Regions from separate parts of the Petrocella sp. genome, predicted to be linked through region 2. Evidence: predicted binding sites of a transcription regulator. Region 2 holds the regulator's gene; the other holds the start of a gene.
The links. The regulator HrcA, encoded in region 2, represses chaperone genes, less so after heat shock. The targets are predictions, from matches to a motif close to TGTTAGCACTCNNNNNNNNNGAGTGCTAACA.
Positions count from the first base shown of each region.

Region 1: a site for HrcA is predicted at 3,323-3,353, ahead of groES (co-chaperone GroES). Genes of this name have one in related genera too.

Region 1 is NZ_JCBCDA010000032.1:7,417-15,427, reverse strand. It holds gene AC6F8J_RS03965 (HD domain-containing phosphohydrolase) at 1-612, opposite strand, end outside; gene AC6F8J_RS03960 (DUF6106 family protein) at 643-1,155, opposite strand; gene groL (chaperonin GroEL) at 1,371-2,996, opposite strand; gene groES (co-chaperone GroES) at 3,009-3,293, opposite strand; gene AC6F8J_RS03945 (DNA glycosylase) at 3,428-4,276, opposite strand; gene AC6F8J_RS03940 (DUF6062 family protein) at 4,416-5,135, shown strand; gene AC6F8J_RS03935 (DUF188 domain-containing protein) at 5,125-5,565, opposite strand; gene AC6F8J_RS03930 (SNF2-related protein) at 5,706-8,011, shown strand, end outside.
Region 2 is NZ_JCBCDA010000007.1:8,077-16,087, forward strand. It holds gene lepA (translation elongation factor 4) at 1-821, shown strand, start outside; gene hemW (radical SAM family heme chaperone HemW) at 831-1,973, shown strand; gene hrcA (heat-inducible transcriptional repressor HrcA) at 2,084-3,124, shown strand; gene grpE (nucleotide exchange factor GrpE) at 3,150-3,752, shown strand; gene dnaK (molecular chaperone DnaK) at 3,896-5,746, shown strand; gene dnaJ (molecular chaperone DnaJ) at 6,072-7,205, shown strand; gene prmA (50S ribosomal protein L11 methyltransferase) at 7,214-8,011, shown strand, end outside.

The DNA.
Region 1 (8,011 bases), on a different contig from region 2:
TTTTGGTATAGACTTAATCATTTCATAACCTAATCTTACATGCTCTTTATAAATCTTATATTCTTTGTCAACATAATCTTCCCTATATCGAATGACATCGTATTTAATCTGTGTTTTCCCCACATCATGAAGAATAGCGCCAAGTGCTAAATGCTTTAACTGGGCATCATTGTAATTTAATTTTTTCCCAATTAGTAGGGAAATCAGACATACACTAATAGAATGCATATGTAAATAAGCATCTCTGTTACGTATCTCTTGAAGACTCACCATCACATGGGGATTGGCAATCACCTCTGAAATCACAGCATCCACTTTTTCTACAATACTTTGGCTGGCACTAAAATATCCTTTGCGCATTTTCTCCATGCTATCTTCTAGAGCTCTTTTTGTGGATTGAACAGTCTCTTCACTAATAAGTACTTCAATCTTAATACCTTCTGACAATTCATCTTTAATATAAATGTAATCTACATCAATATCATGGATCTTATTTATGAATTTTTCGGTTAACAATGTCCCTTCTTTTAGTAATATGACCCCATTACTAGTATATATGGGCTTTGCCAAGACCATATCCTTTTTTAATTTCTCGACTCCAACTCTTCGCATATGACCAACCACCTTGCCAATCTTTTCTATCTATTTTTTAATTTTTCTTGGGATATACGCACGAATTGAATCAAATATTTTATCGTTTGGTTCAAAAATCAACTTGATTTTTTTTGAATCTTTATCAAAAATAGCAGCATAAGTATTTTCTTGAAGTATACCACTACTTGCATCATAAAGCTTCGAATATTTTTCAACATCTTTCCCATAATCTTTGTTAGAAATTGGGACCATGATGATAAAATTGTCGACATGGACAGACAATAACCTTTTTCGTCTGTTTTTGTTGATAATCTGATCAATATCCAATTCGCCGTTGGTAAAGATATATTCATACTCTACATTAAAACGTCTAAATAAAAAGACTACACACAAAATGACACCTATGGCTATAATGTATATTAAGTTTCTTAGTCCGGGGGTTAAAAATACTACTGCTAAAACAATCACTGCCCCTGCTAGGACGGTAATCCTCTTAAGATTATCTGTCATGTTTTGTTTTCGTTCTACAAGTTGCTCATTAAAAATATCATTCACCTTCATTATGGCCTCCGAAATAGTGCGACACTTGATTGCCTTTGAGAAATCGAGTCAATTACATTATATAGGATAGACCTTTTAGAAACAACCTTATTCCTATTTAATATTTTGTATGGCCAATCTACTTTTATTGCTTATGTTTAAATCTTTTCAATCAAATAAAGGAGACCGCAGTCTCCCTTATTCATTTTATAATCATGGATGTTACGATATCATTTTTACATCATTCCCATACCAGGTGCGCCACCACCCATTGGCATTGGATTTTCTTCTTCTATATCTGCTACAACAGACTCTGTAGTCAGTAATGTCGATGCTACCGATGTAGCATTTTGCAAGGCTGATCTTGTCACCTTCGTCGGATCAATTATGCCTGCTTCCACCATATCAACATATGTTTCTGTTAAAGCATTAAAGCCTATACCCATATCGGATTCTTTCACTTTATTAACAACAACGGAACCTTCAAGTCCTGCATTCACTACAATCTGGCGCAGTGGAGATTCCAATGCTTTTAGTATAATTTTGGCCCCCGTTTTTTCATCACCTTCTAGACCGTCCACTATGGCTTCAATTCTTTTAGTAATATGGATATATGCTGCACCACCGCCTGCTACGATACCCTCTTCAGCCGCTGCACGGGTTGCTGCCAAAGCATCTTCCATACGTAACTTCTTCTCTTGCATTTCAGTTTCCGTTGCAGCACCCACTTTGATTACCGCTACACCACCAGATAATTTTGCTAATCTTTCTTGAAGTTTTTCACGATCAAAGTCTGATGTGGTATCTTCTATCTGATTCTTGATTTGTGCCACACGACTGTGGATGTCGTCTTTACTACCAGCGCCATCTACAATTATGGTGTTTTCTTTCATAATTTTAACAGATTTCGCTTTACCAAGCATCTCCATAGTCGCTTCTTTTAAATCAAGTCCTAGTTCTTCAGAAATAACTGTACCACCTGTTAATATGGCAATATCTTGTAGCATAGCTTTACGTCGATCACCAAATCCAGGTGCTTTTACTGCTACACAGTTAAAGGTACCCCTTAATTTATTCACTACAAGTGTCGCTAATGCTTCTCCTTCAACATCTTCTGCTATGATTAATAGTTTTGCGCCAGCTTGAACAATTTGCTCAAGGATGGGTAAAATCTCTTGAATATTAGAAATCTTTTTGTCTGTAATCAGGATATAAGGTTGCTCAAGCAAGGCTTCCATTTTATCCATATCTGTAGCCATATATGGTGATAAATAGCCTCGATCAAATTGCATCCCCTCAACAACCTCTAATTCTGTATCCATACTTTTGGATTCCTCAATGGTAATGACGCCATCTTTGGAAGCTCTTTCCATTGCCTCGGCTATCAAATCTCCTATGGCTTCATCACCGGCAGATATCGCTGCAACCTCTGCTATTTGTTCTCTACCCTTTAGTGTTTGACTCATTTCAAGGATAGCTCTGACCGCTTCTTCAGTCGCAGTCTTCATGCCACGTCTTAAGATGATTGGGTTAGCTCCTGCAGCAATGTTTTTAACACCTTCAACAATCATTGCTTGAGCAAGAACAGTCGCTGTTGTTGTTCCGTCACCAGCTACATCATTAGTTTTTGTTGCTACTTCTTTAACCAACTGTGCACCCATATTTTCAAAAGGATCTTTTAACTCTATTTCTTTTGCTATTGTCACACCATCATTCGTGATGAGTGGTGCTCCGAATTTTTTATCTAAAACGACGTTTCTACCTTTAGGTCCTAAGGTTACTCTTACTGTATCTGCTAGTTGATTTACACCTGATTCCAGTGCTGCTCTAGCTTCTGCTCCAAATTTAATCTCTTTTGCCATAATGAACCTCCTTTATTCCACAACTGCAAGTATATCATTTTGTTTAACAATAATATACTCTGTACCATCTAGTTTGACTTCTGTTCCCGCATACTTCGAGTAAATGACTTTATCCCCAACAACAACCTGCATGGTTACTTCTTTACCATCTACATTGCCACCTGGGCCAACGGCTACAACTTCAGCTTCTTGAGGCTTTTCCTGTGCTTGACCCGGCAATACAATACCGGATTTGGTCTTCTCTTCCGCTTTAAGTTGTTTTAAAACAACTCGATCATTCAATGGTTTTAAATTCATGATATTCCTCCTCGTTTATAAATATTTTTTATCAGCACTCTGTAGTGAAGAGTGCTAATCTCTGTTCTTATATTACCAAAAAAAATCATGATATGCAAGCAAAATTTTAACACTTCACTTCCATATTCTAAAGTTTATTTTCCGATTTGGTGGTCTCTTCCATAGTAAAAAAGATATTGTTGCGCCAAGCCTCCTAAGCCTTTAAAATATCTGTCTGCAAACTCAAGAATAATCTGATCTGATACACTTTGATCATTAAAGTATGCATGTGTCATCATACGTCTTACCCAAACATCCAAGGGAAATACTTCAATTCTTCCAAAAGCAAACAATAAAATACAGTCCGCTACTTTTTGTCCAACACCACTAATCTCCATTAGCTTATCCCTGGCCAAGTTATCCGGCATTTCTTCAATCGCTACAAAATCTATAGTATTTTGCACAACCTTTTGTATCGCATCATATAAATAAGGTGCTCTAAAGCCAACTTTTAACGTTCGCCATTCTTCCACCGTTACATCTGCAAGCACTTCTGCTGTAGGAAAGGTATAATAGGACCCATATTGATCTGTCACAATTTGACCATAACGCTCACACAAACGTTCTACTAGAATTTTAATTTGGGGAATGGCTTTGTTTTGAGATAGGATAAATGTAAGTAACATCTCAAAAGGTGCTTGTCTTAATATTCTAAGCCCTCTTTTTTCCATGATTGCTTTTTTTAGTACGGGGTCTAGTTTGACTAGAATAGATTGAATCTGATCATAGTTTCTGTTCATATCAAAATATCTCACCCATAAGCGATTGTACTCTTCATTGGCGCAGTCCATATAAACACGCTTGCCAACTTGATTGATTCTAAGACGTTTATCAAAAGCAATAACATCATATATATTGTTTTCAATATGTTTGTATCTAAAACATTGACCACATTCCAATATCTGACTGATTAAAAAACTATCACTTACTAATACCTCAATCATTTACCCACCTCGATTCAAAATACGGAAATGGATGCAACTTCTTTACCGCTATGTTATACTGATATAATAGCTTTGTCTATTTATTATACCTCAATTTCTACTTGTCAACATCTATTCTGTTTAGATAAAGGAAGTTTTTATGTCAAAAGAAGAAATCTATACAATACCTATCATAGACGCATTTAAGACCGATTGTGAGTGTCCTTTTTGTCATATGTATGAATCTCTTGAAAAGGATAGCATCGACTTTGTATTAGGTCCATCCTATATGGATGTTGACACAAGACATGATACCAACGCATCCGGTTTTTGTGCTAACCATTATGCCAAGCTCTTTAATGAAAAAAATCGTTTAGGCATGGCTTTGATTCTGGAAACACATATGAAGAAGGTACGTCAAGATCTTAAAGCAGCTGTGATGAAACCTTATAAATCCAAAGTTTTTCCTATAGGTAAACGTACAGCGCTAAGCCCTGTTAAAAACTTCACTGAAAAAATGGTCCATCAATGCTATATATGTGACCGGGTTGAAGACTTTTTAGACCATTATCTGGATACTTTTTTTTATCTATGGAAAAAAGATACATCTTTTCGTGATTTATTTATGGTATCTAAAGGCTTTTGTATCAAGCATTTTGGTCGTTTATATGATAGAGGCAAATATGTCCTAAAGGATAAAGACTTCCAAACCTTCAAAATAAACCTCATTGCTATCCAACAATCCAACTTCGATCGCGTTATTGGCGACCTTGAATGGTTCATTTCCAAATTTGATTACAGATATGAAAAGGAGCCTTGGAAGCAATCAAAAGATGCCGTAAGTAGAAGCATTCAAAAGATTTCTGACTTTAAGCCTTAAGCTGTATGACCAATGCTTCAAAGTTTTTACTAAAGAGAACATCCGCTTGTCGATCTCTTTTTTTAGGACCTTTGTGCTTTTTTTTCATCATTCTTAGTGATTTGTGCAAATGTCTTTCAAACAAAAGCTGATCAATATTGTTTAACGTAAACGCCCTACCGTTCGCATCCATGGCATACCCTTTTTTACCTAATACCAAAGATGCTAATCCATAGTCGTTGGTAATCACAATGTCACCAACTTTTATATCCCTAACAATAGCTAGATCTACTGAATCGATGCCTTGATCAACCGTAATGACGCAGGCTGTTTCATAGGAAAGCTCATGATTAACATCTGTGTATATAACCGTTTCGACCTCATATTTATTTGTAATTTGTAAAATAGATGCCCGTACCGGGCAAGCATCACCATCGACTCTTACTATCATATCGTTTCCTTTCCTTTCAAAGTAAGATATGTTTAAGACAATATGCTTATGAAACACATCCTATGATTTAATTATAGAGAATTTTATCAACATTGCAAACAAGATTAATAAGTTTATACTCTAAAAAAGCAGGTGCCAACATGATTCAACTCACTTTACAATGGATTAAGACCTATGCTGGTAATGATCGAAAATTCAAGTCCGGCTTTATGATCCATCAGAAAAATAATATACTCAGTATTGAAGCCAGTTCAAAAAACGGCTTTCATGTCCTCTTGAAAGATTTAAAAGATGAACAATTCGAGCTGTATTTATCTTTTTATTCTGATACAGGCACCTTCAAAAATGCTAGGTGCACTTGTTATGATGTTCAACCTTGTATTCACACTCTAGCAACCTTATTATACATCCTATATAAAAAAGAGTCTTTGACTCTTGATCTTACTCAAAATCAAACCTTGAAAATGTTCCAGTCTTTTGAAAAAGTATTGTTTCAGCCTACAACCTCAAACCAGCTTACACTGCTAAATCTAGAAGTCACTTTACACCCAAAAGATGCTTATCATAAAACCCTTCAATCTGCTGTCTCACTTAAAGTAGGGCTCTATCAAATCTATGTGGTTAAAAATATTGAGTCCTTCGTTTATGCGGTAATGGAGAAACATACCTATGAGCTATCAAAAAACTTAACCTACGATTCGGAGTCTTTTAAGTTTACAGATGAAGACTACAAGATTATCGCTTTACTCTATGATTTCTATAAAACAAGACTCTTCTTATTACCAAAACGTCAGAGCCTAGTATCCACACCTATTAAGGCGTCTTATCAAATATTACCGGACACTTATTTAAAACGTTTATTAGAACTTCTAAAGAATAAGTCATTTCACTTAGATTATGATGGTATGCTTTTTAAAGACCAGGACATCATAGACCATTTAGAAATTGATCTTTATTTGACTGATGATACAGATCATTATATCATCTCTGTAAATACTTATGATATATACTTCCCCTTAACAGAAGACTATTCATTCGCCTTTTATAACAATCAAATCAGTTCTTTATCCGCCATTAAAGCCGATGCTTTCAAACTTTTTTATACATACTTCATTGATAAGTCCTTAGATATTCAATATGACCATATACATAGTGTTATAAATCAAATCCTGCCTGTTCTTGAAATGGTAGGTTATGTAACCCTTGAACCAACTATTGCTCAAAAAATATTGCGTTACCCTTTGGAATCAAAAATCTACTTGGATAAAGATCATGACCAGCTTAAGCTTAGGGCCTACCTCATCTATGGTCCTCATGAGTTTGGTCTTTATCCTGAAATCGATCCTGACGTAGGTGACCAGATTGTTTTTAGACAGTTGAATATTGAGCAACGTATTTTGCAGTTACTAAAAGATACTCCTCACGCCATAGATTCTCAAGGATTCTTAACCTATGCTTCCGAAGATGACCAATTTTATTTCATCGACCAAATTCTACCAAAGCTTCAAAAACTTGGAACGCTTTATTATTCCGATTCTTTTAAAGATACCTACTTAAAGTCCGCGAAACAGCTTAGCGCTTCTATCGCCTACAAGAGTAGTTCTAATCTACTGGATCTAAGTTTTGAAATGGAAGGTATAAGTCAAGACGAAATCTTCATACTTTTAAAGGCCATAGTCGAAAAAAAGCGATACTTCAAATTATCCGATGGTAGTTTTTTCAAAATACAGGATGCTTTAGCTCACCAAATAAGTGCTCTTGACAGCCACTATCCCATTATAAATTCAAATCAAGAAAGTAGCACTTTAAGCCTACCCGGACATCATGCTTTCTTCTTGGATCACCTTATGAGCAGCACACAAACGGTTCATTATAATCAGGCATATAAAAAGCTATTAAATGCTATTCAAAATCCTGAAAACTATTTCATTGAGGTGCCAAAACCTCTTGATGCCATACTAAGAGATTACCAAAAAACCGGATATCGTTGGCTTAGTGCTCTCACTTCTTATGGATTAGGTGGTATTTTAGCAGATGATATGGGACTTGGCAAAACATTGCAGGCCATAACCCTTATAACAAGTCATGTTGCCAGCTTACCTTCACTTGTTATCGCACCAACATCATTGCTCTATAATTGGGAAGAAGAAGTTCGTAAATTTGCCCCTAATCAAAAAACCATTGTCGTCTCCGGAAATAAAAATGAACGCATTGAGCAAATAGAAAGTCTTTGTAATGATGTCATCATCATCACCTCCTATGGGGCACTTAAAAGAGACTTACACCATTATAAACAAACTTTCATGTTTTGTATTATTGATGAGGCACAACATATCAAAAACCCAAAATCTCAAAACGCTATTGCCGTTAAACACATAAACGCCTTACATCGTTTTGCTTTAACAGGTACACCTATAGAAAATACTTTGACTGAGTTGTGGTCTAT
Region 2 (8,011 bases):
ATTTTGAGCCAGAGACGTCATTGGCATTAGGATTTGGCTTTAGATGTGGTTTTTTAGGATTGCTCCATTTAGAGATTATTCAAGAGCGCATTGAACGCGAATTTAACATGGATGTCATCACAACGGCACCAAGTGTTATCTATAAAGTACATAAAACCGACGGAACGGTTATTGATCTTGCCAACCCTGCGGATATGCCGGATCTTTCAGTCGTTAGGATGATGGAGGAACCGATTGTAAAAGCGCAAATCATGGTGCCTTCAGAGTATATCGGCTCCATCATGGAACTGTGTCAGGACCGACGTGGCGAGTACTTGGGTATGGAATATATTGAAGATACCAGAACCCAGCTTATGTACGAACTGCCCTTAAATGAAATTATATATGATTTTTTTGATGCTTTAAAATCCAGAACCAGAGGTTATGCATCCTTTGACTATGAATTAATTGGCTACAAAGAATCAAAATTGGTTAAGCTTGATATATTACTGAACAAAGAAGTTGTTGATGCGCTTTCCTTTATCGTTCATGAGGAAAAAGCTTATGAAAGAGGCAAAAAAATTGCAGATAAACTTAAAGATGAGATACCAAGGCATCAATTTGAAATACCAATACAAGCAGCTATAGGAAACAAGGTGATTGCAAGGTCTACTATTAAGGCGATGCGTAAAGATGTCTTGGCAAAATGCTATGGTGGGGATATATCCAGAAAAAGGAAACTATTAGAAAAGCAAAAAGCCGGTAAGAAAAGAATGCGTCAGGTAGGTAATGTAGAAGTCCCTCAAGACGCGTTTATGAGTATACTAAAGCTGGATGAATAAGGTGTTGACATGAAAAAAATGGGTCTATATATTCATATACCATTTTGTGTGAAAAAATGCGACTATTGTGATTTTTTGTCCTTTGATCATACAGACTTTTTCTTACGTGATGCTTATGTCGATGCATTAGTAGCTGAAATCTTAGCCATGAAAAGTCAAAACATATCCAAAAAGCTATCAACGATCTATATAGGTGGTGGCACACCTTCTATTTTGTCAGCAGAACAATTTAGTAGAATCATAAAAGCGGTTTATGGTGTATTTGAATGGTCGGAAGATGGAGAGTTCACGATTGAGGTGAACCCAGGTATGGTAGATGCACTTAAGGTAAAGGCCTACTTAGATGCAGGGGTTAACCGCGTTAGTATGGGGCTACAATCCGATGAAGCAAAGATGCTAAAGACACTTGGTAGAATACATGACTACCAGCTTTTCTTAGAATCCTATGAAATGATACGGGCCATAGGCATTGATAATATAAGTATAGACCTTATGTTTGGTCTTCCCGGTCAAACGTTCAATTCATTTAAAGCAACCTTGGAAAAAATCATAGAACTAAAGCCAGAGCACCTATCATTATATGGTCTAATCATTGAACCTGGGACGGTTTTTGAAAGCCAAAATGAAAAAGGACTTTTAAATCTGCCCAGTGAAGATGAAGAACGCCAGATGTATTGGTGGGCTCACGATACTCTACTGGATTGGGGTTATGAGCATTACGAGATTTCTAGTTATGGTAAGGTCGGTAGAATAGGTAGACATAATCGTTCCTATTGGACGTTAGACCCTTATCTGGGTGTTGGTCTTGGAGCAGCTTCATATTTGAATCATAACCGTTATAAGAATATAGAAGATCTTAATCGTTATATTGAAAAAAGCTATCAAATAAATGATATACGTGAATTGGAACAAACAGGCAATACGATCAATCGATTAGAAGAATGGTTTTTTCTGGGACTAAGACAATTAAAAGGCGTTAACCTTATAGAACTAAAGCATGAGTTTGGAGAAAGTCTATTAATAGCTTATCAAGGGATTATAAAGCGATTAATCAAAGAAGAAATGCTTGTAGAAGAAGACGGATGGGTTCGATTTACCAGAAGAGGCTTGGATCTTAGCAATTATGTATTAGCACAGTTTATAAACTTTTAATAGTTTTTTGAGGATAACGTATTGACAAACCTTGAAAAAAATAATATCATTAACTCAGATGTTAGCACTCCACACAATTGAGTGCTAACAATGCGAGAGGTGATGATGGCATGGAACTTAACGAAAGAAAACTTAAAATACTAGAGGCAATCATTTCCAATTATTTAGATACAGCAGAACCAGTGGGGTCCAGAACCATATCCAAGAATTATGATTTGGGTATATCCCCAGCGACCATAAGGAATGAAATGTCTGACTTAGAAGAACTTGGGTTTATCATGCAACCTCACACTTCAGCTGGAAGGATACCTTCCGATAAAGGCTACCGTCTTTATGTAGATATGATTTTAAGTGCCAAGTATGACAGCCCCAAGCATTTATCTTATGTTGAAGCACTACTAAACAAGGCAGGACGTATCGAAACCCTGTTACAGGATATCGTTTCCGTATTAGCAAAAGAGACCAATTTAACGGCCATTGTTTCCACACCTCAGTATTCAAAATGTAAAATCAAAAACATTCAATTAATTGAACTTGAATCTCAGAAAGTATTAGCGGTTATTGTTACAGATGGCAATATGGCCAATAACTATGTACTGGAAATTAATGAAGATATGGATCAACGGATGTTAAACAAGCTCTCATTTATTTTGAATAATCAGCTTCATGGACTTAATGTTGAAGAAATCAATCTACCATTAATTGAAAAGATCAAGGCCTTTGCGAGTAATCAGGATGAAATTATCGGAAAAGTTTTGGAAGTTGTTTTTCAAGCGGTGCACAATAGTGAAAATACAGAGATTTACACATCCGGCGCTATTAATATGTTAAGATTACCGGAATTTAGCGATCTTGAGAAAGCCACTTCAATAATGGAAACACTGGACAAAAAGGACTATATAAGGCAGTTGCTCTTAAAGGATTTTAATGGTGAAAGTATTGAAACCGATGGTGTGAAGATTAAGATTGGATCGGAAAACAACAACGAAGATATGAAGGATTGTAGCTTAATTACAACAACTTATCACGTTGGTGGAAAACCATTGGGTGTGATTGGGTTAATTGGGCCTAAGAGGATGGACTATCAAAGTGCCATACTATCTCTAAAGTGTTTGATTAAAGAAATAGAAAAAAGGATGAATGATTCATAGTCACCTAAAGAAAGGATGTATCGTTTTGATAAATGATAAGGATAAGAAAGACGAAGAAGTCTTGCAGGAAGAAAAAGAGAGCATGATTTCTGATGAGGAAACAGAAGTAATGGATCAAGTTGAGGATGTTGAAGTTGTGACAGAAACGGAAACAGAAACCATAGAGGTTGTATCTCTTGACAAACAACTGGAACAAAAGGAAACAGAATTAAAGGAGCAAGTCGATCGTCATCATAGGACTTTAGCTGAATTTGATAATTTCAGAAAAAGAACTTTAAAAGAAAAAGATCAAATGTATGAAAAAGGTGCTAAGGAAATACTAGAAGTCTTATTGCCCATTGTCGACAATTTTGAAAGGGCATTTGATGCAGTAACGGATGAACATAAGGAAGATTCATTTGTTAAAGGCATTAATATGATTTACAAACAACTTGTAGCAGCACTAAAAGAAGTAGGCGTTGAAGAAATTGAAGCATTGGACCAGGTTTTTGATCCACACTTGCATCATGCCGTACAGCATGAAACCTCAGAAGAACATGAGGAAAGTATTGTGGTAGCCGTATATCAAAAAGGCTATAAATATAAAGACGCTGTGTTAAGATACAGCATGGTCAAAGTCGTTAATTAAGGTTAAAGTATCAACGTAATCTATACGTTGGATGCAGTTAGTAAAACTTAGTTTAGATACTTTAACCAGTAAAGCGTCACCGTAACCCATATAAAAACAACAATCATGACCAATAACAATATAAATAATAAGGAGGCATTACAATGGGTAAAATAATAGGAATAGATTTAGGAACAACCAATTCATGTGTATCTGTAATGGAAGGTGGAAAACCTGTCGTTATAGCTAATGCAGAGGGGTCGAGAACAACCCCTTCAGTTGTAGCTTTTACAAAAACAGGTGAAAGAGTTGTAGGCGAACCAGCGAAAAGACAAGCCATCACCAATCCTGACAAAACCATCATATCTATTAAAAGAGAGATGGGGACAGATCATAAAGTTGCAATAGATGATAAAAAATATTCACCCCAAGAAATATCTGCTATGATCTTGCAAAAACTTAAGGCGGACGCAGAAGCCTATCTTGGTGAGCCTGTTACAGAGGCCGTTATTACTGTACCGGCTTATTTCAATGATAGTCAACGACAAGCAACAAAGGATGCAGGTAAAATTGCCGGTCTAGATGTAAAGAGAATTATTAATGAGCCTACAGCTGCAGCACTTGCTTATGGACTTGATAATGAACATGAGCAAAAAATTATGGTGTTTGACTTAGGTGGCGGTACCTTTGACGTATCCCTAATAGAAATTGGTGATGGTGTCTTAGAAGTTCTTGCAACAAGTGGTAACAACCATCTTGGTGGTGATGATTTTGATAGCCGTGTTATTAAATACCTTGTATCCGAATTTAAAAATGCAGAAGGCGTTGATTTATCCAATGATAAAATGGCGATGCAACGTTTGAAAGAAGCAGCAGAAAAAGCTAAAATAGAACTTTCATCAAGTACAACATCTAATATTAACTTGCCTTTTATTACTGCAACTCAAGAAGGACCAAAGCATTTGGACGTAACGTTAACAAGAGCAAAATTCGACGAATTAACCGATGATTTGGTTAAGTCAACCTTAAATCCTGTTAAGCAGGCGTTAAAAGATGCAGGTATTGACGTAGGAGAACTTGACAAGATTCTCTTGGTTGGTGGATCAACAAGAGTTCCGGCCGTTCAAGAAGCCGTAAAAAGCCTTACAGGCAAAGATGCGTTTAAAGGTATCAACCCAGATGAGTGTGTTGCCGTTGGTGCAGGTATACAAGGTGGTAAGCTTGCAGGAGATGCAGGTGCAGGTAACATTCTATTACTGGACGTTACACCTTTATCCCTTGGCATTGAAACACTTGGTGGTGTTGCAACCAAATTAATCGAAAGAAACACAACAATACCAACAAAAAAAAGCCAAGTTTTCTCCACTGCTGAAGACAATCAACCTGCTGTTGATATTCATGTTGTACAAGGTGAAAGAGAATTTGCTCGTGACAATAAAACACTGGGTAACTTTAAGTTAGATGGTATACCGGCAGCCAGACGTGGTGTACCACAGATTGAAGTAACTTTTGACATTGATGCAAATGGTATCGTCAAGGTATTAGCGAAAGATCTTGGTACAGGTAAAGAACAACATATTACCATTACAGCAAGCACCAATCTTTCAGATGATGAAATCAACCGTGCTGTAGAAGAAGCTAAGGCACATGAAGCTCAAGATAAGAAAAAGAAAGAAGCCATTGATACACGTAATGAAGCGGATTCATTGGTATTCCAGACAGAAAAATCTCTTGAAGAAATCAAAGATCAAATTGATGCAAGTGATAAAGAAAGACTTGAAGGCGAAGTGAAAAAGTTAAAAGATATTTTGGAGAAGACAAAAGTAGAAACAATGAGTGATGGTGATGTGGAAGAAATCAAAGCTGCAAAAGAAGCACTAACAGCAGTATTCCAAGAAGTATCACAAAAGATGTATGAGAAATCAGCAGCAGCCGGGGCTAATCCAGAAGGTGAGCCACAAGGTGAAGCAAATACCGAAGAAGAATTCATTGATGCGGATTTCAAAGAAGAATAGATTTTCTGCTTTGTATGTGTGAAGCCTAGGCAATAAAAATAATTGTTCTATACGAGGACCGTACCAAGCGGTACGGTCCTTATTAATGAAAATATTCATAGAAGTGGGTTCTATGTCTTATAATTAACCTGCCTCTATGAATGTTCTTCATGATAGCATAATCTATTTATAAAAACGGTCATTGTTAAAGGGCTGTCTTTGTTGTATAATAGGTTCTGCTGATTTTGTTGTTCAAAGACAAGGCACCATACATTATTATTTTTATTTTCGTGCCTATGAATTATAGATGTAACCGTTGTTGGAATAAGTTGATTGAGGTGATCAAATGTCAGATAAAAGAGACTATTATGAAGTGTTAGGTGTAAGCAGACAAGCCAGTGGACCGGAGATCAAAAAAGCCTATCGTAATCTTGCTAAACAGTATCATCCGGATATGAATCATAACAGTGAAGAGATAGAGCAAAAATTTAAAGAAGCAACTGAAGCCTATGAAATACTCAGTGATGATACCAAAAGACAACAGTATGATCAGTTTGGTCATGCAGCGTTCACCCAAGGGAGTGGCGGTGGTTATGGCGGGTTCGGTGATATGGGCGACATGTTTGGTGATATTTTCGGTGATTTTTTTGGTGGTGGTTCTAGACGACGGGCCAATGCACCTCAAAAGGGTGATAACATTCAAGCACGTATCAATTTAGAATTCGAGGAAGCCATTTTCGGTGTTGAAAAAGAGATATTTGTAACTGTCTCAGAACCTTGTGATACCTGCGATGGTAGTGGGGCAAAACCGGGCACTTCAAAAGAAACCTGTACGACCTGTGCAGGCCAAGGCCAGGTAAGGTACAATCAACAAACCTTATTCGGTACAGTTCAAAGTGTTCGCACCTGTCACCAATGTGGTGGATCAGGACAAATGATTAAAGAAAAATGTACAGACTGTCATGGTATTGGTCTTAAAAAACAAAATAAAAAATTATCCGTTACCATACCGGCAGGTATTGATCATGGCCAGAGTATGCGTCTTAGAGGCAAAGGTGAACCAGGTATCAATGGCGGACCTAAAGGCGATGTTATACTACAGGTCTATGTTAAACCGCATACAGTATTAGAAAGACGTGGCGAGGATATTTTCTATGAACTTCCGATTAGTTTTTCTCAAGCAGCTCTTGGAACAGAAGTCTCAGTCCCAACCATAGACGGTAATGTTACTTACGAAATAAAAGCAGGTACACAAACCAATACAAAATTCAGACTAAAAGGTAAAGGCGTTCCCCATCTTAATAATACAAAAATAAGAGGCGACCAATATGTCACAGTTACGGTCATGACTCCAAAAAGCCTTAGTGATGAAGAACGAGAGCTATTCATTCAGTTGGCAGAACTGGCCGGTGAAACCGTTGATGAAGGTAAAAAAAAGAAAGGTATTTTTAATAAGATAAAAGATACCTTGGAGAAATAGAGGTTAAGATGAAGTGGACAAAATTAAAGATTCATGTGCTACCTCTTGCAGTAGATGCAGTTAGTAATATGCTTTTTGACTTAGGGTTAGAAGGTTTAGAGATCGAAGATCAATATTTATCGGAATCGGACAAAGAAGCCATGTTTGCTAACTTTGTAGTGGATACTTTGGTACCACTTGAAACGTGTCGCGTTGTCGTTTATTTAGATGAAAATCAAGATGTCGATCTTTATAGAATAGATATAGAAAAGGGTTTAAACGACTTAAGAGCTTTTTTGGAAATAGGTTCAGGCAAAATCATATTGGAAATTATGCCGGAGGAAGATTATGAAAACAAATGGAAAACTTTTTATAAGCCTTTTAGAGTAGGAGACCATATGGTCATTACGCCTATTTGGGAAAAACCGGATTTGATAGAAGGGGATATGGTCATAGCCATAGACCCGGGGATGGCCTTTGGATCCGGTACCCATGAAACCACCTATCTTTGTATTGAACTCCTTCAAGAGTGTAATCACGACCTTGGAGAGGTGGCTGACATTGGTTGTGGAAGTGGCATACTGGCTATAGCAGCTGTTAGACTTGGAGCCGAATCGGCTATTGGTGTGGATATTGACGAGAATGCTGTTAAAATAGCAAAAGAAAATGTCAAACACAACGCTTTAGAAGATAGAGTGACGATTTGTAAAGGTGATCTTTTAGAACGCATTCAGTCACCAGTGAACACAGTGGTAGCCAATATCTTAGCAGAGGTTATAATAGACATCACGAAAGATGTAAAAAAAATACTACATAGCTCAGGGATT